3 regions of the Sinorhizobium arboris LMG 14919 genome follow, and region 2 is predicted to be linked to each of the others. Evidence: riboswitches for the same ligand, from Rfam matches in the RefSeq annotation. Region 2 holds a riboswitch; each other region holds the start of a gene.
The links. A riboswitch is a leader RNA that binds a small molecule or an ion and turns the genes downstream of it on or off. The one in region 2 is predicted to bind cobalamin.

Region 1: linked by a shared signal. The riboswitch ahead of bluB (5,6-dimethylbenzimidazole synthase) and the one ahead of SINAR_RS0105845 (ABC transporter substrate-binding protein) in region 2 are both predicted to bind cobalamin.
Region 3: linked by a shared signal. The riboswitch ahead of SINAR_RS0114050 (aromatic ring-hydroxylating oxygenase subunit alpha) and the one ahead of SINAR_RS0105845 (ABC transporter substrate-binding protein) in region 2 are both predicted to bind cobalamin.

The regions. Positions count from the first base shown of each region.
Region 1 is NZ_ATYB01000014.1:1,707,847-1,717,714, forward strand. Features, by position in the region: gene SINAR_RS0119525 (NADP-dependent malic enzyme) at 1-1,899, shown strand, start outside; gene SINAR_RS0119530 (LuxR C-terminal-related transcriptional regulator) at 2,103-2,840, shown strand; gene SINAR_RS0119535 (acyl-homoserine-lactone synthase) at 2,997-3,641, shown strand; gene SINAR_RS0119540 (DUF2865 domain-containing protein) at 3,786-4,919, shown strand; gene bluB (5,6-dimethylbenzimidazole synthase) at 4,981-5,664, opposite strand; cobalamin riboswitch at 5,710-5,923, opposite strand; gene SINAR_RS0119550 (SDR family oxidoreductase) at 5,963-6,784, opposite strand; gene SINAR_RS0119555 (phytanoyl-CoA dioxygenase family protein) at 6,835-8,028, opposite strand; gene SINAR_RS0119560 (LacI family DNA-binding transcriptional regulator) at 8,128-9,153, shown strand; gene SINAR_RS0119570 (TolB family protein) at 9,588-9,868, opposite strand, start outside.
Region 2 is NZ_ATYB01000008.1:1,111,684-1,121,551, forward strand. Features, by position in the region: gene SINAR_RS0105820 (hypothetical protein) at 1-156, opposite strand, end outside; gene SINAR_RS0105825 (hypothetical protein) at 317-715, opposite strand; gene SINAR_RS0105830 (class I SAM-dependent methyltransferase) at 939-1,733, opposite strand; gene SINAR_RS0105835 (ABC transporter ATP-binding protein) at 1,738-2,544, opposite strand; gene SINAR_RS0105840 (FecCD family ABC transporter permease) at 2,541-3,575, opposite strand; gene SINAR_RS0105845 (ABC transporter substrate-binding protein) at 3,581-4,630, opposite strand; cobalamin riboswitch at 4,805-5,035, opposite strand; gene SINAR_RS0105850 (sigma-54-dependent transcriptional regulator) at 5,439-6,785, opposite strand; gene SINAR_RS0105855 (sensor histidine kinase) at 6,782-8,596, opposite strand; gene SINAR_RS0105860 (DUF1850 domain-containing protein) at 8,644-9,018, opposite strand; gene SINAR_RS0105865 (TRAP transporter permease) at 9,015-9,868, opposite strand, start outside.
Region 3 is NZ_ATYB01000014.1:616,909-626,776, reverse strand. Features, by position in the region: gene SINAR_RS0114080 (crotonase/enoyl-CoA hydratase family protein) at 1-409, opposite strand, end outside; gene SINAR_RS0114075 (acyl-CoA dehydrogenase) at 419-2,200, opposite strand; gene SINAR_RS0114070 (transporter) at 2,378-3,367, shown strand; gene SINAR_RS0114065 (BA14K family protein) at 3,382-3,795, opposite strand; gene SINAR_RS0114060 (glycoside hydrolase family 25 protein) at 4,054-5,115, shown strand; gene SINAR_RS0114055 (FAD-binding oxidoreductase) at 5,117-6,217, opposite strand; gene SINAR_RS0114050 (aromatic ring-hydroxylating oxygenase subunit alpha) at 6,214-7,458, opposite strand; cobalamin riboswitch at 7,570-7,772, opposite strand; gene SINAR_RS0114045 (DUF6656 family protein) at 8,092-8,688, shown strand; gene SINAR_RS0114040 (L-threonylcarbamoyladenylate synthase) at 8,757-9,731, shown strand; gene SINAR_RS0114035 (FAD-binding oxidoreductase) at 9,760-9,868, shown strand, end outside.

The DNA.
Region 1 (9,868 bases), on a different contig from region 2:
CTGGAGCCGACCTTCGGCGGCATCAACCTCGAGGACATCAAGGCACCTGAATGTTTCGAGGTGGAGCGGCGTCTGCGCGAAAAAATGGAAATACCGGTCTTCCACGACGATCAGCATGGGACCGCGATTATCGTTGCGGCGGCGGTATTGAACGGCCTGGAACTCGCCGGCAAGGACATTGCCGAGGCCAAGATCGTCGCCTCCGGTGCCGGAGCGGCGGCGCTTGCCTGCCTCAACCTCCTCGTCACGCTGGGCGCGAGGCGCGAAAACATCTGGGTCCACGACATCGAAGGTCTCGTCTACAAGGGACGCGAGGCCCTCATGGACGAGTGGAAAGCCGTTTACGCGCAGGACAGCGACAATCGCGTACTCTCCGACAGCATCGGCGGAGCCGACGTGTTCCTGGGCCTTTCGGCCGCAGGCGTTCTCAAGCCCGAACTGTTGGCGCAGATGGCCGAAAAGCCACTGATCATGGCGCTGGCCAACCCCACGCCTGAGATCATGCCCGAGGTGGCCCGTGCCGCGCGCCCCGACGCCATGATCTGCACCGGACGATCGGACTTTCCGAACCAGGTCAACAATGTCCTCTGTTTCCCGCATATCTTCCGGGGCGCGCTCGATTGCGGCGCGCGCACCATCAACGAAGAGATGAAGATGGCGGCCGTGCGCGCAATCGCCGGTCTTGCCCGCGAGGAGCCGTCGGATGTCGCGGCGCGCGCCTATTCCGGCGAGACGCCGGTGTTCGGCCCCGATTACCTGATTCCTTCACCTTTCGATCAGAGGCTGATCCTGCGCATTGCGCCGGCCGTTGCAAAGGCTGCGGCCGAAAGCGGCGTCGCCACACGCCCGATCCAGGACTTCGACGCCTATCTCGATAAGCTCAACCGTTTCGTCTTCCGCTCCGGCTTCATCATGAAGCCGGTCTTCGCGGCGGCGAAGAACGCGGCGAAGAACCGCGTGATCTTTGCCGAGGGCGAAGACGAGCGGGTGTTGCGTGCGGCCCAGGTGCTGCTGGAAGAAGGCACCGCCAAGCCGATCCTGATCGGCCGTCCGCAAATCATCGAAACGCGACTGCGGCGCTACGGCCTCAGGATCCGTCCCGATGCAGATTTCGAGGTGGTCAATCCCGAGGGCGACCCGCGCTATCGCGACTATGTCGACGATTATTTCGCGCTCGTCGGACGTCTCGGCGTCATTCCCGAAGCAGCCCGCACCATCGTCCGCACGAACACGACCGTTATCGGCGCGCTCGCTGTCAAGCGCGGCGAAGCGGATGCGCTGATCTGCGGGGTCGAAGGCCGCTACAGCAAGCATTTGCGCGATGTGTCGCAGATCATCGGCAAGCGTGCGGGCGTGCTCGACTTTTCGGCGCTCAGCCTCCTGATCTCACAACGCGGCGCGACCTTCTTCACCGATACCTATGTCAGCTTCAGCCCCAGCGCGGAGGAGATCGCTCAGACGACGGTCATGGCGGCAAACGAAATTCGCCGTTTCGGCATCACGCCGCGCGCAGCCCTCGTCTCCCACTCGAACTTCGGCTCGCGCGATTCCGAGAGCGCCTTCAAGATGCGCACCGCGCTGCAGCTCGTGCGCCAGCTCGCTCCCGATCTTGAAGTCGATGGCGAAATGCATGGCGATTCCGCCATCTCCGAGGTCCTGCGCCAGCGTGTAATGCCGGACAGCACGCTGAACGGCGAAGCGAATCTGCTCGTCTTCCCCAACCTCGACGCTGCCAACATCACGCTCGGCGTGGTCAAAACCATGACGGACAGCCTGCATGTCGGTCCGATCCTCCTGGGCTCGGCATTGCCGGCGCACATTCTGTCGCCGTCCGTCACCTCGCGCGGCGTCGTCAATATGGCGGCGCTGGCCGTTGTCGAATCGAGCCACCCCGACTGAGGGGTGGCGCGCCTCCTCATTCACAGCGGATGGCGGACACCCTTCCACCGGTAAGGACGCAGCTGCATCAGCGATATCTCCGCTCAAAATGCAATTTCAGATTGCATTAGCGGGATTGCTGCACCGTTTACGAAATATTGCACTAGACAAAACCGGCCGCCGTAAACCATGTTTATTATAGGGGCAAGTTTCGGTGTTACGGCATGACTAATGAACAGGCTGTCCTCAATCTGCTGGATATCGTGGAATATGGAGGTTGCGCGGACCCCGAGCGATTCTTCGCCCTGATGCGTCGAACCTTCAACATCGCCCATCTCTTGTATCTGGAGGCGGAGTCCCTTCCGGATGGGTTGAGAATCTGCCGCCTGCATCACACCTTCGGCGCCTATGCCGCCGAAGTCTACGCCGCAAGAGGGCTTCATAGAATCGATCCGATCCTCAAGCTTGCGCTCGGCGGCGTCAGACCGGTGGAGTGGGCGACGGCGCGGCGGCGCTTTCCTGAGTGCGAGCCTCTCTTCGAGGCAGCCGAGGAAATCGGGCTTTCCACCGAGGGCGTGGCCTTACCGCTCCCTTCGCCCGCGGGCCGCATGGCGCTTCTCGCGATCAGCGCCAACATGTCGCCGGTGGAATGGTCGGCATACCGCCGTTGTCATCTGCGCGATTTCCAGCTTGCTGCCAACCTCTTCCACGCCTCCATGCTCGAACACTCGGCCATGGCCGGGGCGATCGACGAGCGCGACCTCCGCCTGACCGGGCGGGAGACAGAGGTGCTTACCTGGTCGGCGGCCGGCAAGAGCTACTGGGAGATTGCGACGATTCTCGGCATATCCGAGCGAACCGTACGCTTCTTCATGACCAATGCCCGCCGCAAACTCAATGTAGTGTCCAACACGCAAGCTGTAGCGCACGCTGTTCGACACGCTCTGATCCCCACGATCTGACGGGTTGCCGGCCCGGAGTGGGACCGGCCGCCCGCCGATTCCCCCACAAAACTATTGGGAAAAAATGCGGAAATAAACTGTCACTATAGACAGTTACATGTGTCATCCGAGCCTGACAGCATCGCTACATCGCGTAATGACGCTATGGAGCGAAAAATGATCAGAATAGTGAACGGAAATGGTCGCAGCCAGCATCCCCAGGCCATCGACGAGATGTTCCGGCTGCGCAAACGCGTGTTCCACGACTTCTTGAAATGGGACGTCAAGACCGAAGGGGATTGGGAGATAGATCACTACGACAGAGCCAATCCGCTCTATGTCATGTCGTATTCACCGGAAACGGGCAAGATTCGCGGTTCCCTGAGGCTGCTTCCGACGCTCGGCCCGAACATGCTTGACGATACGTTTCCGATCCTGCTCGGGGACAATCCGGAAATCCGCAGTGCGTCGGTGTGGGAATCGAGCCGCTTCTGCATCGATCCCGACATCTCCCAGGATCGCTCATCGAACCAGGTCACGATCGCTGCGGCCGAACTGATGTGCGGCGTCGGCGAGATGAGCCTTGCCTCGGGCATCAGCCATATCGTCACGGTAACCGACGTGTTCCTGGAGCGGATGTTCCGCCGCATGGGTTGCCCTGGAGAACGCATTGCCGACCCGCACAGGATCGGCTCCGTCTATGCGGTCGCCATCGCCTGGGAGGTCAGCAAGACCCTGCTCGAAACGATGAAGGCCGTGGCCGCCATCGAAGGTACCGTTCTCGAGCGCCCGATGTCGCTTGAAACGGCACGCGCCGCCTGAGCGACGGTCCGGGCCGTGCATCTCGCGCGGCCCAGGGCCTCCATCCACGGGGCCTTGCCTGTTAACGCAAATCCCCTCTTCCCGTTGCGCCATCATGACAACGCCCTATGATGGAGCGGTCCGCTGCAACGCAGGAAGAAGCAAGTGTTCGCCTCCCCGAAGGTCGCATCCCGCAAGATCCGGCGCATCGCGGCGGTTTGCATACCGCTGGCGCTGGCGACGGCCGGCCCGGTCTCTGCATCCGGCGTTTGCGAACGGCTGGGCGCGCGTCTCGCCGACCTTCCCACGGGTTTCACGACGAATGCCAGCCTGCGCGATTTTACAGGCGCGGTCGCTCGCCAGAATATCGAGCTGCGCCGCGCGAGGAACGATCGCCGCCGGATGAACTGCAGCAGCGGCAGCGTCATCATCATCGGCGGCGATGACGAGGCCGCTTGCGCAGAGATCGACGACACGATCGCGCGGATGGAGCAGAACCTGCGGACACTCAAGGCGCAGCGCCGGCATCTGATCGGCGACGGTGGCGAGGACATTCGCCGGCGCATTCTCGCTGCCATGGAACTCAACGGCTGCTCAGGAGCGCCGCCGGAGAATCGGGAGGCCCGTGCCACCGAGCGTCAATTTGCGAACGCCGCCGCCGGCGCGACTGAGGTCCACCGTAACATCCTGCGGGACCTGCCGCCGGACAGCGATGCCTATCCGCTTCTGCTCGACGCCCCCGGGACCGATCTTCCGCTCATGGGGCAAGATTTCGCCGGCAGCCTCAGGACCATATGCGTAAGAACGTGCGACGGTGCCTTCTTTCCCATCTCCTCGCATGCCACGCCGGCAGACTTCGGCCGCGACGCCGAGCTCTGCCGCGCGCGTTGCCCCGGAGCGGAGACGGAGCTCTATTACCATGTGCTCGCAACGGAAGAGGCCGACCAGATGGTTTCGGCGTCGACCGGACGGCCTTACGCCGAACTCCCAGCGGCCTTCGCCTACAGGGCGCGTGGCGTCGGGGCTCCAGGCATATGCGGCTGCGGAATTCCGGACCTCGCAACGGATACCAACGAGCAGAAGGCAAGCCCGGCCGGCAAGCTCACGGTCGTCAGCCCGTCCGTCATAACGATCGGCAGTGAAAAGAAGACGCCGCCCAAACCGATCGAAGAGCGACCCTACGACCCGGCCAACAGCAAGGTCCGCGTCGTCGGTCCGACGTTCCTTCCGCAGGAGGAGAGCGCGATCGACCTCAAGCATCCGCTTGGGCCGCGATACCAGCCGCTGCAGGACAATTGAAGCGCGCAGCTGCGAGCGCGCTGCAAGAACGGCGCGCATCTTCTTGAATCAATACATGCTTCTAACGGACCCCCCAACCTTCCTCGAAGACGAGATCTTCGAGCGGCAGCCGCTGCCGCCAACCCTTGGCGGCGAGCTCCGGCTCCCGATACAGCTTGTCGACAAAGCCGAGGCATAGCCAGGCAACGATTTCGATATGCCGGGGGATGCCGAGGATGGCCTTGATCTCGCTCTCGTGGAAAATGCTGACCCAACCGACGCCCACGCCCTCCGCCCGCGCGGCGAGCCACAGGTTCTGCACGGCGCAAACGGTAGAATATACGTCCATCTGCGGGTTATGGGTGCGGCCCAGGACGACCGCTCCGCCGCGCGTCCGGTCGCAGGTCACGCAAATGCTGAGCGGTGCCTTGCGAATGCCTTCGAGTTTCAGCGAGCGATATTTCGCCTGCCTTTCGCCGGAAAACATCTCTGCGGCCTCATCATTGGCGCGCTGAAATGCCCGCCAGACTTTCTCCCGCGTCGCGTCCTGCCGCACGAGCACGAAGTTCCAGGGTTGCATGAAACCGACGGACGGCGCCTGATGCGCCGCACCGAGCAGCCGGGCGACCAACTCCTCGGGCAGCGGCTCGGGCAGAAATTCGTCGCGTACATCCCGGCGCGTCTCGATGGCGCGATAGACGGCGGCGCGCTCGTCCGACGAAAAGGCTCCGGCGGCCGCAAGGCAGCCGTTCTGTTCAGGCAGCATCGTTCGATCCCCAACAATGCGGCAACCTCCCGCCGTCCGCGCGGGGCCGGTCTATCTCGCCAGGCCGGTCTTCTGACTTCGGATCATCCGTTCGCACCGCCTTCCCGAACAAGTTCAATATTCAGTGGCAAAGCTCTGAAAAGATTCAGACCTTGATTTGGCGAGAACGTCCCCGTCACAGCGTTGGGCACGTGCCGGAACTGCACCGGCTTCCCGATTCTCCCGCATTTTCGCGGGCACCTGGCGGGTGCATATGGCCATAGGCGCCGGCGAAACGCAAGCCGGCAAGGTGGCCAACTCAGAGCGGTTCCTCCGGATGAGGCGACGCGTCGTAGGCGCCCCAGATCGACTGATCGAAGCAGATGACGGAACCGGTCATAAGGCCGGATTCTGCTGACGAAAGATAGGCGCAGGCGCGCGCGACCTCCGCCGGGTCGACGAGCCTGCCGAAGGGCTGGCTGGCTGCCGCCTTTTCCAGCCAGTTCGCCGGGGCATCGTGATATTCGCGCTGGATCCGGTCCTCGCCTTCCGAGGCCATCCAGCCGATGTTCAGGCCGTTCACGCGGATGCGGTTGCGCAGAACGGCATAGGCAGTGTTCTTGGTCAGCGTCTCCAGCGCCCCCTTCGACGCACAATAGGCGGCGATGAATGGCTGACCTGCCTTCGCCGACATCGAGCCGATATTGACGATCGTGCCTTCCCTTTTCTCTCGCCGCATCACTTTCACCACCTCCTGCATAAGGAAGAATGGCGCGCGCACATTGACCGCGAACATCCGGTCGAAGAGCTCCGGGCTGGTATCGAGGATCGTGCCCCGGTCCGTGATCGCTGCGGCGTTGACCAGCGCATCGACCCGCCCGAAGGCGCGGTCACAAGCCGCTACCACGGCACGGGCATCCTCCACCCGCTCGAGATCCGCCGGTACGTAGACGACCTTCGAACCGGTCGCCGCGGCGATCTCGGCAGCCTTCGCCTCGCCTTTCGCCGCGTTGCGCCCGCAAATGACGACGCCGGCGGCGCCACGCTCCGCGAAGAGTGCGGCAATCGTGGCACCGAGCCCCTGCGTGCCCCCTGTCACGATGGCGATCTTCCCGTCCAGTCCGGCTTGGTCCGTGCTCATCCTGTTCCTCCCTTTGAAATGTTAATGGCCGTGCATTGAGCCAAGGTGGTTTAGCTTAGCTTTTTCGCCGCCTGATCAGCCAGCGCCTCGGCAAACGCTTCAGCACTCCATTCGCCGGCGAGCGCTTCGTGCATCAGCTGTGCCTGCGTCCTGGGCGCCAGACCGCCAACCGGGGGATCACGATCGAGATTGGTCGGGAACGAATAACCTTCGGCGCACGCGGCAACTGCATTGGCAATTTCGTCCTGCGTGAGCTTGCCGTCGGCCGCAAGGACTTTCAGAGCCGGGAAGAGCACGACGCACATGTGTTCGCGATCCACCGTTTCCATCGCCCGGCCGAAGGCGGAGGATACCTGCAGAAGATTGGCCACACGCCTGATCCCGGCAGACCGGTTGCTGCCCGCTGCGTGAAAAAGCGCCGGGTTGAAGAACACGACATCGCCCTTCTCCAGCGGCAACTGCACGTGGTTCTGTTCGAAATAGGCACTGAACTCCGGCCGTTTCAAAGCGAGATATCCGGGCAGATAGGTCTGGCTATAGGGGAGGAACAGAGTTGGCCCGCTTTCGATCGGCATGTCGCAATGGGCGACCGCGCCCTGGAGGGTCAGGACCGGCGAAAGCCTGTGCACATGTGCCGGATACTGCTCTATAGCGGCCGCGGTCTGGAAGCCCAGATGGTAGTCGCGATGCGGCGATTGAGACGCGCCGCCGGGATTGACGCGGTTGACCTGCGCCGTCATCTGGTAATTCGGACCAAGCCAGGCTTCGCTGACGAGCGCGATGATGGCGTTGGCGTAATAGGCCGCGAAATTCTCAGGGTCCTTCAGGCAGTGCTTCTCGAGTGAATTCCAGATCCTGTCGTTAGCGCCGGGCTTGGCGAAGTGGTCGCCGCCGCCGCTGTTGGTGCGGCGTTGCTCATCGATGATGGCATCGAAAATGCGGCTTGCGGCATCAATGACGGCTGTGTCGGCATAGGCGCGTTTGAACACGGCCACGCCGGGGCCGCCCGCAAGCACCTCACAAATCTCGGCCAGGGCGGCGCGGCGCCCGTCGGCCGTGGCGCAGGCGGCAGTCAGGCTGGCGCTGTCATAGATCAGCACATTTTTCTCGCAGGCGAGCGCGTAGGGATAGTCAGCAAGGTCTGTCTGGCGCTCCACTTCTGCCCGAAACGCTTCGATATCGCAGGCATCCTCGCTTAGCCAAACACGATTGAGCCGCTCGCGGGCATTGTTGTCGGTCTTCATTTCGTTCCTCCCAGGAAACTTCAATGCCCCGACTATAGGCGGCGTGAGATTGTGATATAGAGCAGATATCCATCAAAAAGCCATCAGGAGAGATCGCCGTTGGCTCATCCGTTTCTGGTCAAGGATATCGCCTTTCAGGCGGGACTCAGCACCGCGACCGTCGATCGCGTCCTGAATGACCGTCCCGGCGTGCGTCGGCAGACGGCAGCCCGCGTACAGGCGGCAATCCGCGAATTGGAGAAGCAGCAATCGGTATCGGAAATTCTCGGCCAGAAGCGCGCCATCGACATCGTGATGGAGGCACCGGAGCGCTTCACCGAGGCGGTCAGGCAGGCATTCGAAACCGAGGCACCGACTTTCATGCCGACGACCTTCCGTTGCCGCTTCCACTTCGCCGAGACTATGCGGCCGCACGACATCGCCCAGCTGCTCGATCGAATCCGCCTGCGCGGCACCGACGGCGTCGTGCTGAAGGCACCGGATGTGCCCGAAATCATCGGTGCTGTCGCCCGCCTCGAACAAACGGGAATTGCGGTCATCACGCTTGTCACCGATCTGCCGAACTCGGCGCGTTCCGCCTATGCCGGAGCCGACAATCGCGCGGCTGGCGAGACGGCTGCCTATCTCGTCGGCGAACGGTTCGCCGGTCAAGCCGCGACCGTGCTCGTCACCATTTCGAGCAGCCGCTTTCGTGGCGAGGAAGAACGAGAGATCGGCTTTCGCCGCGTGCTGCGCGAACATTATCCGGCAATACGCATCGTCGAGATCAGCGAAGGCTATGGCAGGGACGCCGAGACGGGTGTCCTTGCCGCCAAGGCGCTTGCGGCAGACGCCGACATCAATGCCGCCTATTCGATCGGCGGCGGGAACCACGCCGTTTTGGCCGCCTTCGAGCGCCTCGGCCGCGACTGCGCGTTGTTCATCGCCCATGACCTTGACCAGGACAATCTGGTGCTGCTGCGCCAGCGCCGGATCCATTTTGTCCTGCATCATGACCTGCGCAGCGACGCCCGCACGACTTTTCGGGCCATTCTCGCGCGACGCAACGGCGCTGGCCAGAAGTTGGGCGGAAGCCGGCTGTCCGCCGTTGAGGTAATTACTCCCTACAACGTGCCCGTCGCCTGACGCGCGGTCGCCAAAGCGAGAAAACGGTTAGCGAGCTGTTCGGTCGCGGGCTTTCCCGGTTGCGCGCGTTCGAGATGTGTTTTCAATCGCTTCCAACTGGAGAGGCCGAACTCCCGGGCAATGACCAATTGGGCATCCTGGAGACCGATTGCGGCTGGTTCGTTGAAACAGGGCAGAGCCCGCTGGCGCCCTGCGGGATCACCAGCCTTTAGAGCGCCTGTTTGCGGATGGATTCGAGGGAAGCATTCGCGGGAAGATCGCGCGTGATCATGAAAGACCTCCTTTCATTCACGTCCGGTATCCGCGCCCACAGACTGAAAAGAGGTGTGGCAACCAAGTTCAGTGAAACAGGTGGGCTTTGCCCTTCCCGCGGATCGGGTGCGCCCTGCGAACGACACGATCGCTAGCACGCAGCCATATTCTTGTCCAGCCGCTCAGCGCTCCGGTTCGTAGCGAACGAAAGCAAAGTGATCACCGGTCGGAGACCAGTTCGGGACGTTCACCGTCCCCTGCCCGCCGAAGAGTTCGAACAGTACGCGAGCATTGCCGCCGTCCGGGTCCATCAGGCGGAGACGCACGTCGAGATCGCGCGGGTGATCGAAGACATCGCCGTCATAGGAGAGCACGAGCAGGCGTCTGCCGTCCGGCGAAGGATGCGGAAACCAGTCGCCATAAGGGCTGTCGGTGATACGCTGGACATCCTTGCCGTCCGGCC
Region 2 (9,868 bases):
CTTGTCTTTCCTGCTGACGTCGCCTTTTGCCGCTTTGGTGCCGCCGCCCCATTCCTGCGCCTTGCGAGACTCATCTCCGCCGACCTTACCAGGCTGGTTCTTCTTGGCGGTGCCGCTTTCCCCCTTGGTCTTGGCACGATCCGATTTACTTTCCATCTTGGGCTCCATCCGTCATTTCTGGCCGCGCAGGCCGAAGAAACCGAAACTGAGCGCTCGCCCGTTACGGTATCGTCACGGGCGGCGGGCGTTGCGACCAGCGGCGCGTTCCTCCCGCGGAGTCATCGTCTTCGGGAGGAAGGGCTCGCCAGTGGGCCAGTCACCAGGCCCGCCAGCCGCTTGACCAGTAACGGCCCTTCAGGTCGCCCAGCCGGTCCTCGATGTCGGCGATCAGGTCCTCGATGCGCGAGGAGCTTCGCGAATGCCAATAGGGACGGCTCGTACCCGCAAGGAGCAGCCCAAGAAGACCAATCACGGCGAGTGCCGTCCAGGCGGGATGTTCCCTTGCCATCTCCCCGGCCCTGCGGCCCGTATTCGCGATGGCCCTGCCGGAATAGATGCCGAGATCGGAAAGCCTTTCCGTCAGTACGTCGACCTGCTCGCGCAAGGACCTGACTTCTTCTTCGATGCTCGCCTGGTTCGGAACGCCGACCGAACCGCTCTTCGTATCGACGACCCCGCGCGGTATGGTGGAACCGAGTCGCTTTTCCTGTGCCATATGCTCATTCCTCCGTATCTGGGCCCCAACTCATCAGAGATAGCAACGCGGAAACGGCGGGCGAGGGTCCGGAGTTCCTTTAGCGGTTGAATTTGGATTCGATGAACGCCGAACAGGCGGTCTGCGATCCATCCGCCTGCCGGCACCTCTCCCGGCAAGCGGAACGAAGACCCCGGCAGGCGGCTGAGAGTCAGCAGCGGATTGTAGATGCTTTGGAAGGGCTCTAACTTCGCCCGCCATCTCCCGAAGGCCGCGCGCAGGTGAGGACGAAGCGGCGGTAGAAGAATGTCCTCAGCCTGTTTCTGAGATCGGCTTTCCTGCGCTGGGCAGCTGCGATCGGCCAATGGGAGCACAGCCGTATGTCTCGAAAGCCGGCTGCCCCGATCAAGGGGACGAGCCTCTTGGTGGTGAGGCCGTCGCCGAAGGGCAGACGCTCCATGATCTTCGCGTGGCGTTCGCTCATGGCTCCATCGTAATGCGGGTCATGCCCGATGAACCGCTCGAGGGCAGACACCGCAAGCGACGCCAGGCGGCCGAGCGGCGTCGGTTTCGACCAGTCTCCGTCGAAGACGAGCAGTCTGCCGCCCGGCTTCAGCAGGCGGAACCATTCGGCGAAAGCCTCCTCCGGTTCGGTCAGCGTCCAGACGAGGTGCCTGCAGACCACGGCATCATAGGCCCCGTCCGGCTCCATGGTGCGTTCCGCATCGGCGAGTATGAACCGAACCCGGTCGTTCCCGGCGTGCTTGCGTCGCGCGACGGCGAGCATGGCCTCGGAAAAGTCGAGCGCCGTCACCTCATGGCCGAGCGAAAGGAGCACGTTGGTGACCTCACCCGTCCCGCAGGCGAGTTCGAGAACCTTCATCGGTCGCGCGCCGAGCGCATGGCGCATTGCTGCCGCCCAGGCGTCGAGCTCCGGCCCCGGCGGTATGCGGTGGCCGAAGGCCAGGTCGAAGGTTTCCGACCGCTTCGACCAGTATTCGCGGATGTCTTCCTTCAGGTGGTGGTTGCGCATGTCCATGGGATCAGGCCCCGACGGCGGCGATCGCGGCACGCGGGCGGGGCTGAGGGGGTCTTGCGCGGTACCGGATGGAGCAGCTTCCGTCGAAGTCCTGTTCGACCTCGACCTCGATTCCGAAGACCGCGCGGATGCGCTCCACCGTCAGCACCTCCAGCGGGCGCCCGAGCGCCACCAGCCGGCCGGCTTGCATCACTGCGATCCGGTCGCAGAACATCGCGGCGTGGTTGAGGTCGTGCAGCGCGGCGACCACCGTCAAGTCCTGGCGGCGAACAAGGTCCAGCAGACTGATCTGATGGCCGATGTCGAGATGGTTGGTCGGCTCGTCGAGGAGCAGGATCTTCGATTGCTGCGCCAGCGCCCGCGCGATGTGCAGCCTCTGCCGCTCGCCGCCGGAGAGCGTGTGCCACAGGCGATCGGCGAGATGCGCCATATCGACATTTTGGAGAGCCGCGTCGACGATCGCGTCATCCTCCGGTGACCAGGGCGAAAGCGGCCCCAGATAGGGTGTGCGGCCGAGTTCGACCGCCTGACGCGCAGTGATCCGCTCTCCCGTCTCGGCCTGCTGCTCGACCAGAGCGAGCCGCTGCGCGACCGTGCGGCGTCCGAGCGTGCCGATCGGACAACCGTCCAGAAGCACCTCTCCCCTTTTCGGCTTGCGGATGCCTGATATGAGCGACATCAGGCTCGTCTTGCCGGAACCGTTCGGGCCGATGATGCCAAGAAACTCTCCCGTCTCGACCGTGAGGGAGACCTCCTTAAGAATTTCGGCCCCACCGGCCGACCATGAAACCTCGCAGGCCGAAAGCGTCATGCGCGGCCCCTCCTTTGTCCAAGTATAATCGCGAAGGCCGGAGCGCCGACGAGTGCAGTGATCACGCCGATCGGCAGGACCTGGCCGGGGATGAGTATGCGCGACAGGATGTCCGCGACGATCATGAACACGGCGCCGATGAGCGCCGCTGCCGGCAGCAGGACACCGTGGCGGACCCCGACGAGCATGCGGGCCGCATGGGGAATGACGAGGCCGACGAAACCGATCGACCCGACGATGGAGACCATGACCGCCGTCATCATCGCCGAGACGCCGACGAGCGCGAAGTAGGTCCGCCTGACCGAGATGCCGAGAGATGCGGCCGATTCCGAACCGAAGGTGAAAGCGTCGAGCGGACGGGCATGCCAGAGACACACGAGGAGACCGAGGAGCGTCACTGGTATGGCGAGCCAGGCATCCGGCCAGCGCACGCCGGAAAGGTTGCCCAGCAGCCAGAACATGATGCCGCGCGCCTGTTCGGCCGTCGCCGCCTTGGTGACGATGAAGGAGGTCAGGGCGTTGAAAAGCTGCGACCCCGCCACACCCGCAAGAATGATCGCCGAGGTGCCGCGGCCGGCCTTCACCGCGAGCAGGCTGACCAGGATGAAAGCGACCAGCGCGCCGATGAAGGCGCCCAGCGGCAGCGTCAGCAGGCCGGCGCCCGCACCGAGGATGGCGACGCTGACCGCGCCTGTCGAGGCTCCCGCGGAGATGCCGAGAATGTAGGGATCGGCCAGCGGATTGCGCAATAAAGATTGCAGGACGGCGCCGGAGAGCGCGAGCGCCGCCCCGCAGGAAGCGGCCACGACTGCCCGGCTCAGCCGGTAGCTCCAGATGATGCCCTCGTCGATCCGCTCCAGAGGATAGCCGGCATTCCACAGCCGGTTCGCGACCGTCTGCGCAACGGTCTTGAAGGGGATCGCCGTTTCGCCGATCGCAGCGCCCATCCAGAGCGCCGCAATCAGAATGACGAGCGCGGCAAGAGCCGCACCCAAGCGCCCGGTTCCCCTGCGCCCGGCCAAGGTCAGCATGCGGCTCACTTGCCCAACCCACCCTTGGAGGCGAGTCCGGCCTTGGCGATGGCATCCGCCAGCGCCTCTATGCCTTCGATCGTGCGGATCGTCGGGTTCATTGCCTGCGCATCCATGCCGAACACGTAGCCTTTGGCGACCGCCGGCATGAGTCTCGCCACGGGATCTGCCTCCAGGAATTCGAGCTTGGCTTCCAGGCTGTCGAGGGGGTAGCGGCGGCGTTCCATGGAGCCGGCAACGATCATCGTCGGTTGGGCCTTGGCGATGGTTTCCCAGCCGACCGTCGGCCACTCGTCTTCGGTCTTGATTATGTTTTCTATCCCGAGTGCAGCCATGATGTAGCCGGGTGCGCCATTCCTGCCGGCGACATAAGGGTCGGCATCGGCGGCGCTGGAAAACCAGAAGACCGCCGAGAGCCCGCCTCCGGCCGAAGCGACCTTGGCGCGCGCCGCCTCCTCGCGCCGCTTGAGCCCGGCGACGACCTCCTCGCCCTTTTCCTGGACGTTGTAGATTTGCGCCAGTTCGCGAATTTCCCGATAGACGAGGTCCATCGTGAAGACCTGCCGGCGCACGCCGTCGCTCGCTGCCGAATTCTCCTTTCCGGCGCAATCGGACGGAGACGTATAGACCGGAATACCGAGCTCCTCGAACTGCTCGGGCCTCGCGACCACGCCTTCCGGGCCGACCTGCCACTGGAACTGAACCGCCACCATGTCCGGCTTCTTGGCGAGCACGCTTTCGAAGCTCGGATCGTTGTCGGCCAGGCGTTCGACCTTGGTATTAACCTCCTCGAAGCCTTCAAGAACCGGGCCGACCCAAAGGGCGGTGCCGACGACCCTGTCCCCAAGGCCTAGCAGATAGAGGATCTCGGTGCTGCTCTGGCCGATCGAGACGGTGCGCATGGGCATCTTTTCGAAGGTGACCTGCCGCCCGCAATTCTCGAGTGTCAGCGGATAGGTCGTCTCGGCAGCGGCGGCAGGATGGCCGAGAGCCGTTGCGTCTGCGGAAATGGTAATGAGAGCCGCAATGAGCGGTCGTTTCAGAAAGGTGTTCATGAATCTTCCCCGAATGTGGTTGAAGGCCGCTATGCGGCTGTGGTGGTCAGGCGGCCGATCGGATTCGATCAGACGAATGGTGGCTGAGCCTCGGGGAAACTGATGAAGGGCTGCGCTGCAAGGCGCGGAATGTGGTCATGGCTTGCTCCTGCTCCGGGCATCCCCGCCCGTGACGTTGGATCGATGTTGACGGCAGGTCTCCTGGCTCACGGACAGAGGTCGCTCATCTGCCTTCCCGCGCTTCACACGCAGTGGCTGGCGCCTTGGCGCCACGAGGATGAACGACGATCCGCTTACAGTTGCGGGGGCAGCCACGGTTTTGGTCCCTTTTGGGTCGTCCGCACCGTGTTCCCTATTAATCCCCTCCACCTCACGGGTAGGGGAACCGTCAGTCCCAGTTAATGTGGAACGCAGCCGCCGGTCAAGGTGGAAGGCGACGGTTGTGCCCGCACACGTGATCCGGCCCATGCTGTCAATGTCCGATCACGGACTTGTCCAGTATGTTATATCATTACACGAGTCAACAGTGGATGCTCTGCATTGCAGCAGCACGCCTGCAAGGTACGCAGGTTCGCAGCACAGTCCCTGCCCCCCCGGCGGCAGAGATCACCATTCGAGCCCTGCACCCCAAAAAGCGGATCCACCTGCCCGCCATCAGGACTGTCAGGAGAATGACCGTCCCGCCTTCGACGAACTCTATCCTCCCGCCGAGATCGGCCGCCTGTCGGCCGTGACCGCCGCGCGCCTTCCCGTCAATGTGAACGGCACCATCATCCGGCAGGTCTGAGAAGCCGCCGATAGAAGCCCGTCAAGGAGCCGAGCGCTTCTCGGCAGACGTCCGCAGTCCATAGCGGGCAATCTTCTCGTTCAGCGTACGATGGGGAATCCCGAGGCTTATGGCGGCCTTCGCCGTACCGCCTTCGTGTCGCTCCAGGGCTTCGCGGATCAGATGGGCCTCGTAGGCCGCGAGTCGATCCGGCAGTGCGGCATCGGCAGACGCCGGGGCCTCCTCGGAATGATTCGCCGGTTCATCGAGGCCCAGCGCGAACCGTTCCGCCCGCGCCTTGAGTTCGCGGACATTGCCGCGCCATGCCTCCTCGCGCAATTGCGCCACGAGACCGGCCGGTACCTGCCGCTCGGCGCGGCCGTAGCGATGTGCGGCAAGCGAGGCGAAATGTCCGAATAGCAGGCCTATGTCCTCCCTACGCTGCCTGAGAGGCGGAATGCGTATGTCCACGGTCGCGAGCCGGTAGAAAAGGTCCTCGCGGAACCGCCCGGCGGCGATCTCGCCGGAGAGGTCGCTCTTGGCGGCGGCGAGGATACGGACATCCACCGGCCGCGGGCCGTTTTCCCCGAGCCGCTCGATCACCCTTTCCTGAAGAACGCGAAGGATTTTCGCCTGCAGGCTCAGTGGCATGGATTCGATCTCGTCGAGGAAGACCGTCCCGCCCGCAGCATGCTCGAACTTGCCCTGCCTGTCCGACAGCGCTCCGGTGAAGGCACCCTTCACATGGCCGAAAACCTCGCTCTCGAAGATGCTCTCGGGCAGCGCAGCGCAATTGATCGCCACGAAAGGACCGGCCGATCGCCGGCTTTGCCGGTGCAGGGCCTGGGCAACGAGCTCCTTGCCGGTGCCGGTCTCGCCGATGATCAACGTATCTATGTCGACGTCGGCCAGCATTGCAACGCGGCTGCGAAGATCGCGGATGGCCGGGCTGTCGCCGACAATCTCCATGCCGCCGCCCTCCCGGATCAGTCCCTGAAGCCGCGCGATCTCCTGTTTCATGCGGCGCTTTTCGACCGCCTTGTCGAGGACGGAGAGGAGGTGGTCGGCGTCATAGGGCTTTTCGATGAAATCCTCCGCGCCTTGCTTCATCGCCTTGACCGCCACGGTCACGTCGCCGTGGCCGGTCATGAGAATGACCGGCACCTCTCCGTGCGTCCGCACGATCGAGTTCAAGAGCGTCATGCCGTCTATGCCCGGCATGCGGATATCGGTCATCACCACGTCCGGCTCGTGGCTCATGAGCTGCCTATAGGCCTCTTCCGCCCGGTCAAAGGCGGAGACCGAAAAACCGCTGATCTCCAGCCAGTCGGTGGCGGCTTTCAGAAGATCGCGATCGTCATCGACCAGGAGAATGCGCCCACGGCTCATTGCGCTGCCTCTACAATGGCGGATCGACTGCCGATTGGCATCGAAACGGTTGCCACCGTACCGCCGCCGGGGGCTTCCGCAAAGGTGATCTCGCCACCGAACTCCCGCAGGATCGCGGTCGCGATGGCGAGGCCAAGACCCAGTCCCTCGCCGGTGAGTTTGGTGGTGAAGAAGGGCTCGGCGATCCGGTCGCGATGTTCAGGGGCAATCCCTGACCCGTTGTCCGTGACGACGACGCTCACACGCCCGGCTTCGACCGTTCGCCGGATCAGGATCAGCGGCCCCTCCCTGCCCTCGACGGCATCGAGCGCATTCAGGATGAGGTTGAGCATGACCTGCTCGAGCTTCACCGCAACGGCCGTGACGACCGGTGCCGGCCCCGATGCATCGTAGAACGGCACGACGCCAAGCGTCTTCGCCCTTGGTGCGGCGAGATCAAGCGCGTTGCGAATGACCAGGTCCATGTCGACGGGCTCGAGATCGGAGGCTCCCTTGCGGCCGAAGGTCTTCAGGTGCTTGACCGTCCGCTGCATTCGTTTGACCAGGGCACGGGCGTCGAGAAGCCGCTCGCCAACCTTTTCCGTGCCCCCCTTCTCGAGGAGGACACCGGCCGTCGCGAGCGTTGCTTCCAGCGCCGCGAGCGGCTGACTGACCTCGTGGACGATTGCCGTCGACATCCGCCCGAGAGCGGCCATCTTCTCCGAATGGATCAGCCCCTCCTGTGCGTGGCGCAGTTCGTCTTCGGTGCGCTTGCGCATCTCGACTTCGCGGGCGAGATCCCGGGTTCGCCGGGCCACCTTTCGCTCCAGGATCTCGCCTTGACGCAGGCGTGTCCGGATCATCAGCGCCCGTTGCTGAAGGAAATAAAGCGTCCCGGTGGCGACGATGCCGGCGATCAGCGCCGCAAGCGCCCAGAAACCTGCGACCTTTCCGGTGTCGCCGGCGCTCGTTGCCGCCAGCACCAGCCAGCCGTCCGGCTGGACGACCGAGAATTTCGCCACGAGCTGCTGCTCTCCCTCCTCCACAAGGAGCGCCGGAGCTTCCGCTTCTCCGGACGGCAGTGCCGCCACGCTCGTCGGCAGGATCGGCCTCGTCGCGGCGACATTCACACCGTCATATTTCCTTTCTTTTTCTACATGCGCCAAGGCCTCTGGCGAAAGCGGCACGAGCGGGCGGTATTTCCAGTCCGGATTGCCGGAAAGAAAGACGATTCCCCATTGATCGGCAATCGCGGTCTGGACGCCCGCAGCCTTCCATGTCGCCTCGAAAGGCAGGAGATCGGCCTTCACGACGACGATGATCGGCGGCCGGCCCGGCACGTCGATCCTCGAGGTCAGAAAGTAACCCGGTTTCCTGGTGGTGACGCCGATCGCATAATAACGGCCCGCGCCGGTGCGAAGCGCATCTTCGAAATAGGGTCTGAAGCTGTAGTCGTGCCCGACGAACGTCTCGGGCGTCGCGAAGTTACTGGCGGCCAGCGCAATGCCGCGCTCGTCGAGGACATAGAGCTCGGCGGCTCCCGCCTGTGCGACCACCGTCTCGAGGTAGCGGTTTGCCGCTTCGAGAACGTCGGGGCTCCGTTCCGTTCCGGCAAGGGCGCGTATGCGGGCATCCTCCCCGAGAACCAGCGGCAGATAACGAAAGCGCTCGATCTCGGTCTCGATCGCCCTGTTCGTCACGACCAGGCTTCGCTGCAGTTGCCCTTCCAGCGAACCGATCGCCGCACCGAGCGCGAGATGATAGGCCACGAAGGGCGCAATGCAGGTCAAGACCAGCATCAGGACGGTCATTCTGCCGATGTTGCGCATCATTGCCGTGGTCTCATTCCTCCTGCCTGTACTTCTCCTCGGCGACGGCGCTATGGCTTCGGGCTATCGCATGGCCGCAGGACGATGGGGTCCTGGCTTTGCGCCGCGAGCTCTCGGCAGCCGCCGGCGTCACAAAGCGTCCAGCCGGAGACGGTCGCCCCAGAGGCGGCCAGCACGAGCTCGGGGATCGGCGGCAGGTCGGGCGTCCAGACCCACCAGCCGCCCTGGCGACGGGCATTCTCTCCCGGCTCCATTCCGGCACCCGAACCCTGCACGCGCGCCTCCTCGAGAACGAAACCCCCGGTCGTGACGGCCCAGCGCTCCTGCCATTCGGTCTTCTCGACCGAATGGGTCCAGCCGAGGGTGAAGACACCTGCAGCAACGGTGACGGCCTTGCCGCCGATGATGCAGGCAAGCGCGCTCATGCTGGTTCCGCCTTCTGCCCGCCGGCGGCGTGGCGGGCGCGCCGCCAGATCAGGACGGCGAAAGCCGCGGAGAGTGCAAAGCCGACCTCGTCGGTGACCGGCAGGGCCGCCAGCAGCGTAAAGGCGGCAGCGGCTGCGAGGACCCGCTCGAACGCCCTGAGCCGGACCGCGGCGAAGCCCACCACGGCGGTACCCCATAGCGCGATCGCCAGGCCCGTCTTGACGACGATGTAGGCAACGGCAGCCGGATAGCCGATGGATCCGGCCAGTGCGCCGCCATCCTGCAGCATAAGGGCCGGCGAATAGATGGCCATGAAGGGGATGACGAAGCCTGCCGCCGCCACCTTGATCGCCTGGATAGAGATCCTCAGCCCGCTTTCCCGCGCGATCGGCGCCGCGGCGAAGCAGGCAAGCGCCACCGGCGGGGTCAGATCGGCAAGAATGCCGAAATAGAAGACGAACATGTGGCTGACGATGAGCGGCACGCCGAGTTCCAGAAGCGCTGGCCCGGCGATCGACGAGGTGATGATGTAGTTCGGGATGGTGGGAATGCCCATTCCCAGCACGAGGCAGGTCACCATGGTCAGAAGCAGCGACAGGAACAGGCTCTTGCCACCGACCGAGACGATGAACTGGCCGAAGGTATTGGCCGCTCCGGTCAGCGTCATCGTGCCGATGATGACGCCGACGAGCGCGCAGGCGATGGCCACCGGAAGTGCCGTTTTCGCCCCTTCGGCAAGCGCGTCGCGGCATATCACCAGCGTCTCCCGTCCGCCCTTCAAGAACGCGTTGCCGGCAATCAGCAGCGTCAGTGCGGCGACGATCACGCCGATGCCGAACTGGAAGAAGG
Region 3 (9,868 bases), on a different contig from region 2:
CCAAGTCGACGAACGGGGTCTTGAACACCGATCGGGCGGAGGAGACCGTCAGGTCGCAGTGAAGGTGGATCGTCGTGCCGATGCCGATGGCCAGTCCGTCGACGCCGGAAACGATCGGTTTCGTCGCGCCGGCAAGCGCCCGCAGGAAATCCAGAACCTCGCCCCCCATGCTGCCCCCCATGGCGAAGGCGAGGAAGTCGGCCATGTCGTTGCCGGCCGAGAAGCACCCTTCCGTTCCGAGGAATGCCGTCGCGCGGATGGCGGGATCCGTTCCGGCAGCGGTCAGCGCTTCCGTCATCCTGGCATACATCTGACGCGTGATGGCGTTCTTCTTCTCCGGCCGGTTGAACCGGATAAGCTGAACGCCGGGATAGGCTTCCGGCCGTTCGACGAGTACGTGGTCGGTCATGGGGTTTCCTCAGTCGAGTATGGAACGGGCGGCGGCGAGGCTCTCTGCGCCGTTGACGACGCGATCCTTGAGCGCGCCCGTCTCCGAGAGCAGATTTTCCGCTGCGAAACGGCAAAGCGCAACGCGCCGGTCCTGCCGCCCATCACCCGCTTCGGCGAGACCGCCTTTGGCGAGATAGACTCCGGTCAGCGCAAGGCCGAACAGGCGCTGATAGGCGGTCGCGCCGGCGAGCGCCTCGGCAAGCTTTCCCTCGCGAAGCCTCGAAAGCAGCCATTCGGTCGCCTCCTCAAGATCGGTAACCGCCGCATCGAGCCTTGCGGCCGTTTCGCCGAAGCCTTCCCTGTTCGACGCGGCAACGGCAGCAGCGACCTCCCGGAGCTCGGCGATGAAGCCGCGTACCTGTGCGCCATCGGAGAGCGGCAGTTTGCGGGTGACGAGGTCGATCGCCTGAATGCCGTTGGTGCCTTCGTAGATCGGCGCGATGCGGGCGTCGCGGAGATAGCGCGCGGCCCCGGTTTCCTCGATGAAGCCCATGCCGCCATGGACCTGGATGCCCATGGATGCGACGTCGACGCCGGCGTCGGTGGCGAAGGACTTGGCGATCGGCGTCAGCAGGCTCGAACGCTCCTGCCACCGGCGGGCGACCTCCCCTTGCGCGGCATGCGCCATGTCGACGGCGTGGGCGCAGGCATAGGCGATGGCGCGTGATCCCTGCGTCAGCGCCTTCATCGTAAGCAGCGTGCGGGCAATGTCCGGATGTTCGATGATCGGGCTCATACCCTCACCGCTCCATCCCGGCGCGCGGCCCTGCGTGCGCTCCTTCGCATAGGCGATCGCCTTCTGGGTGGCGGCCTCTGCGATCGCGACGCCCTGCATTCCAACCGCAAGCCGCGCATTGTTCATCATCGTGAACATGCAGGCGAGACCCCGATTCTCCTCGCCGACCAGATAGCCGATCGCCCCCTTCTCGCCGCCGAACTTGCCGTCGCCATAGATCATCGTGCAGGTCGGCGATCCGTGGATGCCGAGCTTGTGCTCCAGCGAATGGCAGAAGACATCGTTGCGCTTGCCGAGCGAACCGTCCTCGTCGACGAGAAACTTCGGCACGAGAAACAGCGAAATCCCCTTCGTCCCGGGCGGCGCATCCGGCAGCCGTGCGAGCACCAGATGGACGATATTGTCGGTGAAATCGTGCTCGCCCCAGGTGATGAAGATCTTCTGCCCAAAGATGCGGTAGGTGCCGTCCTCGCGGCGCTCGGCACGGGTCTTGAGCACGCCGAGATCCGATCCGGCATGCGGCTCGGTCAGGTTCATCGTCCCCATCCATTCCCCCGAGACCATCTTCGGCAGGAAGGTCGCCTTCAGTGCGTCGGTACCATGCTTTTCGAGCGCTTCGACTGCACCCATGGTGAGCGTCGGCCCAAGCGCGAACGCCATGGAACCGCTGTTCCACATTTCCATGGCGGCAACGTGCAACATGTGCGGCAGGTTCTGCCCGCCGAAGGCCTCGGGAGCCGTCAGACCGTTCCAGCCGCCCGCGATCCAGTTCCGGTAGAGGTCCCGCCAGCCCTCCGGCGTCTCGACGGCGCCATCGACGAGCCGCGACCCCTGCCGGTCGCCCGCGTCGCCGAGCGGCGCCACCTCTTCCGATGCGAAGCGCCCGGATTCGGCGAGGATCGCGCCTACGAGGTCCTCGCCGAGTTCGCCGAACGCCCCGGTTTCGAGAGCCTCGGCCATGCCGGCCACGTGCTTCAGGGTGAATGCGATCTCTTCGACCGGTGCCTTATACATGGTGCTCCTCCCCTGCGTCCGCCGGCGCCTATTCGATGCACGGCAGACTAGTCATTTTTACGTGCACGTCAACGTCACTTACTGCGGCCGGACGGCGACTGCGGCCAGGGAACTGTAACAAAACTGTCATGGCCCGCGAATAGAAGCCGTCTCGTCCGATCCGGCCGAGGCGCTCCGATGAATCTGATTTCACCCGACATACCGGGCCTCGTCTGGGCCTACCGGTTCGTGCCGGGAGAAAGCCGCTGTCAGCGCATAGCCGCCGATTCGCCCATCGAAAGCCTTGAGGCAGGCGAAGACTGGATCTGGCTGCACCTTGCGCTCAGCGACGCGCGCACACCGGCGCTGATCGAGCGGATCGGCAATCTTCCGCAGGAGGCAATCGCGACGCTGACGAGCCACGACACGCAGGCGGCGATCACGGTCGCGGATGACGTCGTACACGGCACGCTGGTCGATTTCGAGCGAACATTTGATGCGGTGACGCAAACGATCGGCTGGCTTCATTTCGCCGTCAGCGACCGGATGATCATCACCACGCGCCTGCATCCGCTGAGAAGCATCGACCGGGTGAAGGCGGCCGTGGAGAAGAGCGCCAGATGCAGTCGCCCGATCGACCTCTTCGAGATGCTCGTCGTGGAATTCCAGCGCACACTGATCACGCTGGTCCTCGAGCTGACGGAGGAATTGAACGTCATCGAGGAGCATGTCTATGGCGAGGCCGGGCACAGGAAGCAGCCAGGTCTGGCGCCGTTGCGCCGGACCGTCGTGCGGTTGCACCGACACTTAAGGACCGTGCTCGCCCTGTTGCGCCGGTGCGGAGCCTTGGAAGAGGACGAGGTGCCGCCGGGCTTCGTCGACGTGGCCGAGAGACTCTCGGATCGGCTGGAGGCCGTCGACCGCGATGTATTCGCCCTTCAGGAACGCGCAAGGCTGCTCCACGAGGAAATCGACAGCAAGATTTCCTCGGAGACGAACCGCCACCTCTATATCCTCTCGCTGATGACCGCCTTCCTGCTGCCGCCAACACTCGTCACCGGCTTCTTCGGCATGAACACGGGGGCGCTCCCCTTTTCCGAGGGCAGCGGCACCGCCTTCGCGGGACTGCTCATTGCCTCGTCCACCGGCCTCGCCTGGCTCGTCCTCAAGCGTATCGGCATTCTCTGAGCGAAGCGGCCTGCTCAGCTATAGGGCGAATAGCACTGCCGGCGGGGCCCGTTATAGGGCTGATAGCTGTTGTCATAGGCCCTGTAGGAGCGATAGCGGCCGTAGCACCACTGGACGTGCCGGCTGCCGTAGCGAGCCGGCGGGCGATAAGCGGGGCGGCGCTCGATCACGATCCCGAAAGCTGCCGGCGGATACCACCATCCCCGGTAATAGCGGTAGCCGGGGCGCTGATAGCGGTAACCACGATAACCGTTGTAGTAATCGAAGTCGCCATACCGGTAATAGCCACGCCGCGGCACATACTGAACATCGGTAATGGCGCTCTCGACGGTAACCCGAGGGGGCAGATGCGTGAATGCCTGCGACGGCACCGGCGATGCCGTCAGCGCGATCGCTGCAAGCGCGCCCGAAAGCCATTTGCGTGACATCATGTTCTCCTTGCGTCGATTTCGATGCACAACCGGCCCTTGCAAGGGCAGTACACCAAGACTAGAGCAGAAATCGCCGGAAGCAACCGTCGCGCGCGGATACGGCAGGGGAAAATCCCTCCGGCAGTACAATCCAAGGCGGAATCCGGCCGTCGACTTTGCCCCTTCAGGTCGGTGTACAGATGCGTCCGCCTCGCGCAGATTGGGGCCGGGGCTGAGATTTACGACCTCTTAACGCTAAGTCGGCAATCTCAGAGAATGGAAAAGCGGGGAATCTCGACCATAGGGATGATCTTGCGCCTGGCGGTCCTCATGGGCCTGACCTTCGCGGCGGCGAGCGCGCGCGCCGGCGAAGTGGAGCCGTGGAAAGAGCGGCAGAACGCCATCATCGTCGACGCTTACGAGCTGAACAGCATCGACTGGGAAGCCATGCTTAAGGATAAGCGGATCGCCGGTTTCATCGCGAAAGCCTCCGACGGCCTGCCGGAAAGCTTCACCTGTACCGGCGACCACCGCGGCGATACGGTCGCCCATTGCAAGACGATGTGGCGCAAATATGCCGTCAGCCGCGAACTTTATCAGACCCGCCGGCTGATCGCGCGCACGCATGGCCTGCTCTGGGGCGCCTATCATCTTGCAAGGCCCGGCAACCCCGTCGATCAGGCGAACCACTTCCTCAACTATGCCGACCCGCGCGACGACGAGCTGATGGTGCTCGATATCGAAGGGATCGATCCGGAAAAATACATGTCACTCGAAGACGCCGCCATTTTCGCCGGCCATGTGAAGGCCAGGACCGGGCGCTATCCCGTCCTCTACACCAATCACGCAACCGCGAAACACATTGCCGCCAACCGCTTCAAGCATCGGCTGCTTTCGCGTCTTCCGCTCTGGTATGCGCGCTACAAGCCCGCCATCCGCAACGTCTTTCCGATGGGAAACTGGGACCGTTATTCGCTCTGGCAATTCTCGTCGGCGCATAATTGCGGAAAGAAGCGTTGCCCTTATCGGGTCCCCGGCACACTGAACGACATCGACGTGAATGTCGCAGCGATGAGCGCGGCGGCACTGAAAAGCGTCTGGCCTCATGGCGGACTTCTCCCGGAGAAACCGCCGGTGCTCACCGTTGTCGCCTCGGCCGCCGTCGGCACGACCCCGGCGCTGAACGCCGAAGCGGTGGCCTCTCTCTCGCGGCCGCTCGTTATCAGCCGTGCCGAGGCGGAGAGCGGATCGGGAGCGGGCGCCGACAGGACCGTAACCGGTTCCATCGCCGTCAGGGCCGCAGAGGCGCACCTGCCCTACCAATCCGAGCGGCGGTAGCTCAGGCCTCGATCTGCACGTCGCTTATCGGCCGCGAACAGCAGGCGAGGATGTAGCCCTCCTCGATCTCGTCGTCGAGAATGCCGCCGTTGTGGTTCATTTCGACATCGCCGGCGATTTTCATCACCCGGCACGTCCCGCAGATGCCGCCTTCGCAAGCGGCCCCGATCCTGACACCATTGGCGCGCGCCGTCTGGAGGATCGTCTGCCCGGGAAGGGCGGTCGCATCCTTGCCGCTCATCGTGAAGCTTACCCGCGCCGCACTGGCCCCGGCATCGGCGGGCGGCCCCGCTCGAATTGCAAGCTCCTCGGCCGCCGGTGCCGCGGCAGGCTGGAAGCTCTCCTGGTGGTAGCGGTCCATGTCGAAGCCGGCCGTTTTCAGCATCTCCCGAACACCACGCATGAAGGGTTCCGGCCCGCAACAGAAGACGGTTCGCTCCAGGAAATCCGGTGCGAGCAGCGGCAGCTTGGTCGCGTCGATGCGGCCGCGCAAACCATGCCAGCCGTGCCGCGCCTCGTGTCCCTCCACCAGGAAGCCGAGATTGAGCCGCGGCATCTGGCGGGCGAGAACTTCGAGCTCCGCCTTGAACAGAAGATCGTCGGGGCGGCGGGCGCAGGAAATGAAGGTGACATCCATCTCCGGCGCGCAGTCGGCCATCCAGCGCGTCATCGACATCATCGGCGTGATGCCCGAACCCGCCGAAATGAAAAGATATTTTTCCCCGGGATGGCGAACGAAGCTGAAGTCGCCGAGCGGCCCCAGCGCCTTCACCACCATGCCGGGCTTCAGATTGTCGAACATCCAGCGCGTGCCGATGCTGCCGGGCTGCGCCTTCACGGTAACCGCCACGGAGAGCGGCCGCGACGGCGAAGAGGACAGCGTGTAGGTACGCATCACCGGCTCATCTGCAACGGGCAGTTCGAGCGTCACGAACTGCCCGGGCAGGTAGCGAAACCAGGCCGGCTTGTCGGAGCGGAACGTGAAGGTCATCACGTCGGCGGTCTCCGTGACCGCCGCAATGCACTCCAGCAGGTGCTGGCGGTCTCTCCAGGGATCGAGCTCGTCGAAATGGTGGAAGGAACGAGGCATCTCCATGATCATGCCACCCGCGAGAGATACGTGGCTCCGTCCTGGAGACGGTCCAGCATGAAGCTCGAATACCACTCGACGAACTGCATGACGCCGCCCTCGTGTTCGGCGGAATAGGGACCGGGCTCATAGGCCGGCGAGCGGATACCGAAAGCGTTCTCCTCGACGATCTGCCGGTCCTGGTCGTTGGTCTCCGTCCAGACATGCGTCAGTTCGTCGATCCGATAGTCCACGCCCTCCACCGCATCCTTGTTGACCAGCCACTTGGTCGTAACCTGCGTCAGTTCCGGCCCGAGCGGAAGCACACGGAAGGTGATCGCGTGGTCGCCAAGGATGTGGTTCCAGGTCGTCGGATAATGGAAGAGCAGCAGCGTGCCGATGCCATCGGCGCTCACTCCGGTAGAAAGCTGTTTGCTCACGGCCTTCTGGCCGGACATCGTGTAGCTCTCGGCGCCGTTGATCAGCGGCATCCTCGTCATGCGGAACTGGCCGGTGGGCGCGATCCGGAAGGCGCTCGGAAGACCGGCAGCCTCGCACTTCTGCCAATGGGCGCCGATTTCCGGATCGTCCATCGCCCCCTGGACCCCGGTCACGGTCGGCGCCTCCGGATAGGTGCGGCAGAGTTCCGGATGATTGGCAGCGCAATGATAGCACTCGCGATTGTTCTCCCAGACGAGCTTCCAATTGCCCTTCTCGACGATGGTGCTCTCGAAGGCGACCTTTGTCTCTCCGAGGCGGTGCGGCGCGAGATAGCCGGCGACCGTCTCGCGGAACGGCTGGAAGTCCATCGGGTGATCGGCAAGGCTGATGAAGATATAACCGCCGACGGTCTCGCAATGGATGGGCTTCAGACTGTGCTCCGCCGGGTCGAAGCCCTCGGGCATCTGCCGCGCGAAGAGCAGCCGGCCGTCGAGCTCGTAGGTCCACTGATGGTAGGGACACACAAGCTTGGCCGACGAGCCCTTGGACTGCGTGCAGACGCGCGAGCCCCGATGCCGGCACGAATTGTGGAGAGCCCGGACCGCGCCTTGCCGGTCGCGCACAATGACCACCGGATATTCGCCGATTTGCACCGTGAAGTAGTTGCCCGGCCGCGGGACTTCGCAATCATGGCCGATGAACAGCCAATCCTTGTACCAGATTTGCTCCAGGTCCTGACGGTAATAGTCGGGATCGACATAGAAGGCGCGATCCAGGCTATAGCCTTCGCGACGCGTCTTCAGCTTGCGCAGCATTTCGGTCTGAATTTCCATGCCCTTGTCCTCGTTTTCCGCCGCTCCGGAGAGGCAGGACAGGAACCCGCGCCGGTCGCATGGACCCGCAACGCATATGGCTCCGATCCGGCTGCCCGCCGCAACCAGCTGCTCGATTTGTGCTCCAAGGCTGGTTTCCGGGCTCTGGAGCTGTCCACGGGGGACCCGCCCGGCGCCTTCCCGGACGCGATGTCCAGTGGCCTTCTGCCGTGGCTGTTCGCTCCACCACCGTTGCGGGGGCAGCGCCGGGATTTGACCGGCTTCCCAATTCTCCGCCCTCTCTTCGAGGTGGCACCTTGAGTGTCCTCATCTAAGCTTGCGAGCGGGTCGGGCAACTGCCAATTGGCGACATCCGATTCCAGAAAGACGACAGGCAGAAAATGAAGCATTCGGCGACCAAGAGGGCAATATTATCCATAACAAACAATAGGGTAGATGAATCTCGATGCTGCCGGCCCTTTTTTGGGCAGCGTCGTTCACGACGCGAAGGCGATTTGCCGTTTTGCGACACTGCCCATTGGCGCAGGATCCGATCGACCCCGTCCTGCGCGACCGGGAATGCTTCGTTAACCGTAATGGCCTAACCTTGGCCGCTATCGACCCGCTTGCGGACAGGATGGCGCGAAGACGCCCATGGCAAAGTTCCGATATTACGAAGCCTCCGAAGAGGCACCGGCCGCAACGCCGAAACCCACCGCCCATACCGAGTTCCTGCGAACCGGCAGAATCGACAGACGCTGTTGGATGCCGAGCGAGCGCCAGTACCTGAGCTATGCCGAGGTCGCGCAGCAGACGGGGCGGAAACTGGCGACAGCGGGCGAGACGACCCACCGGCGGATCAACGGATTTCACACTTCGATCCGGTTCCCGAAGATGGTCTTTCACCGGACGCTCGCCGACAGCCCGCATCTCGGCTATTGCCATGTGACCGCCGCAAGTACCCGCCTCGCCGAGTTGCACGAGATCACCTGGTCCTTCTACTTCGCGAACTTCTTCTGCGACCTCGGGCACGAGGACCATTTTTTCGACCGTATCCGGCCGGGCTACTCGCGCATGTACTTCGCCGTTGCGACCGAACCCGATGCCGGCGAGGCGCGGATCGTCGTCAACCGGAATGTCCGCGGCAACGGGCTGATCTTCCGGACGCAGGATCCGAAGGTGGCCCTCAAGAACGTGCTGATGCTCGGCGCACGCGACGAAGCCCTTCGCCGGATCATTCGCGGGCTTTGACGAAGAAAATCGTTCTGTTTTTCCGACAGCTCCTTTAAGGAAGGCGACGGAAAGGACCGGACACCGCCATGGCCGAAGTCATAGACACGCGCATCGAACCGGAGCGGGCAATCGAGAAAGCCTGCGCCGTTCTTTCGGACGGGGATCCCGTCGCCATCCCGACGGAGACCGTTTACGGCCTTGCCGCTGACGCCACCAACCCCGATGCAATCAGCCGCATCTACGAGATGAAGGGGCGGCCGCGCTTCAATCCGCTGATCTGCCACGTCTCGGATCTGGCGATGGCCGAGGCGCATGTGACCTTCGACACGGTCTCTCGGCGCCTGGCGGAGGCCTTCTGGCCGGGGCCTCTCACTCTCATTCTGCCGCAGCGGCGGGAAACTACCGTACACGCGCTCGCATCCGCCGGTCTCGACACGCTCGGAATTCGCATGCCCGACGGTTTCTCGCGTCGGGTGATCGCCCGGTTCGGGCGGCCCTTGGCAGCGCCGAGTGCCAACACCTCGGGCGGAGTCAGCCCTACCAGTGCTGCCCACGTGCAGGCGGATCTCGGTCCCAGGCTGAAGCTTATCCTTGACGCGGGCCCGGCCGAGATCGGGCTCGAGTCGACCATCGTCAAGGTCGATGAGGGACGGCTGCGGCTGCTGAGGCCCGGCGGACTCGACGCGGCAGAGATCGAGGCGCTTACCGGGCTCGCCGTCGAGCGCCCGGAGACTGCCGGCGCCGTCATCGAGGCGCCCGGCATGCTGGCCTCGCATTATGCGCCCGGCGCGGCCGTGCGGCTCGATGCCGAACAGGTCCGGAAAGGAGAAGCCCTGATCCGCTTTGGCGGGAAGGCGCTTCCCGGAGAAGGCGATGCCGTGATCGTCATGGATCTCAGTCCAGGCGGCAGCCTTCGGGAGGCCGCAGCCAATCTTTTCGACTATATGAAAAAGGCGGATGCCACCGGCGCCGCGACCATCGCCTTCGGACCGATCCCGAGCGAGGGGCTCGGCGAGGCGATCATCGACCGATTGCAGCGCGCGGCCGCCCCGCGGGGCTGATGGCGCAGACACCGATCCAAGGCAGGCCATGACCACCATACTTCCTTCTCCCGAACTCATCGCCTCCTTCGCCGACATCGTCGGCCCTGGCAATGCTCTCACAGCACCGGCCGACACGGCACCCTACCTCGTCGAGT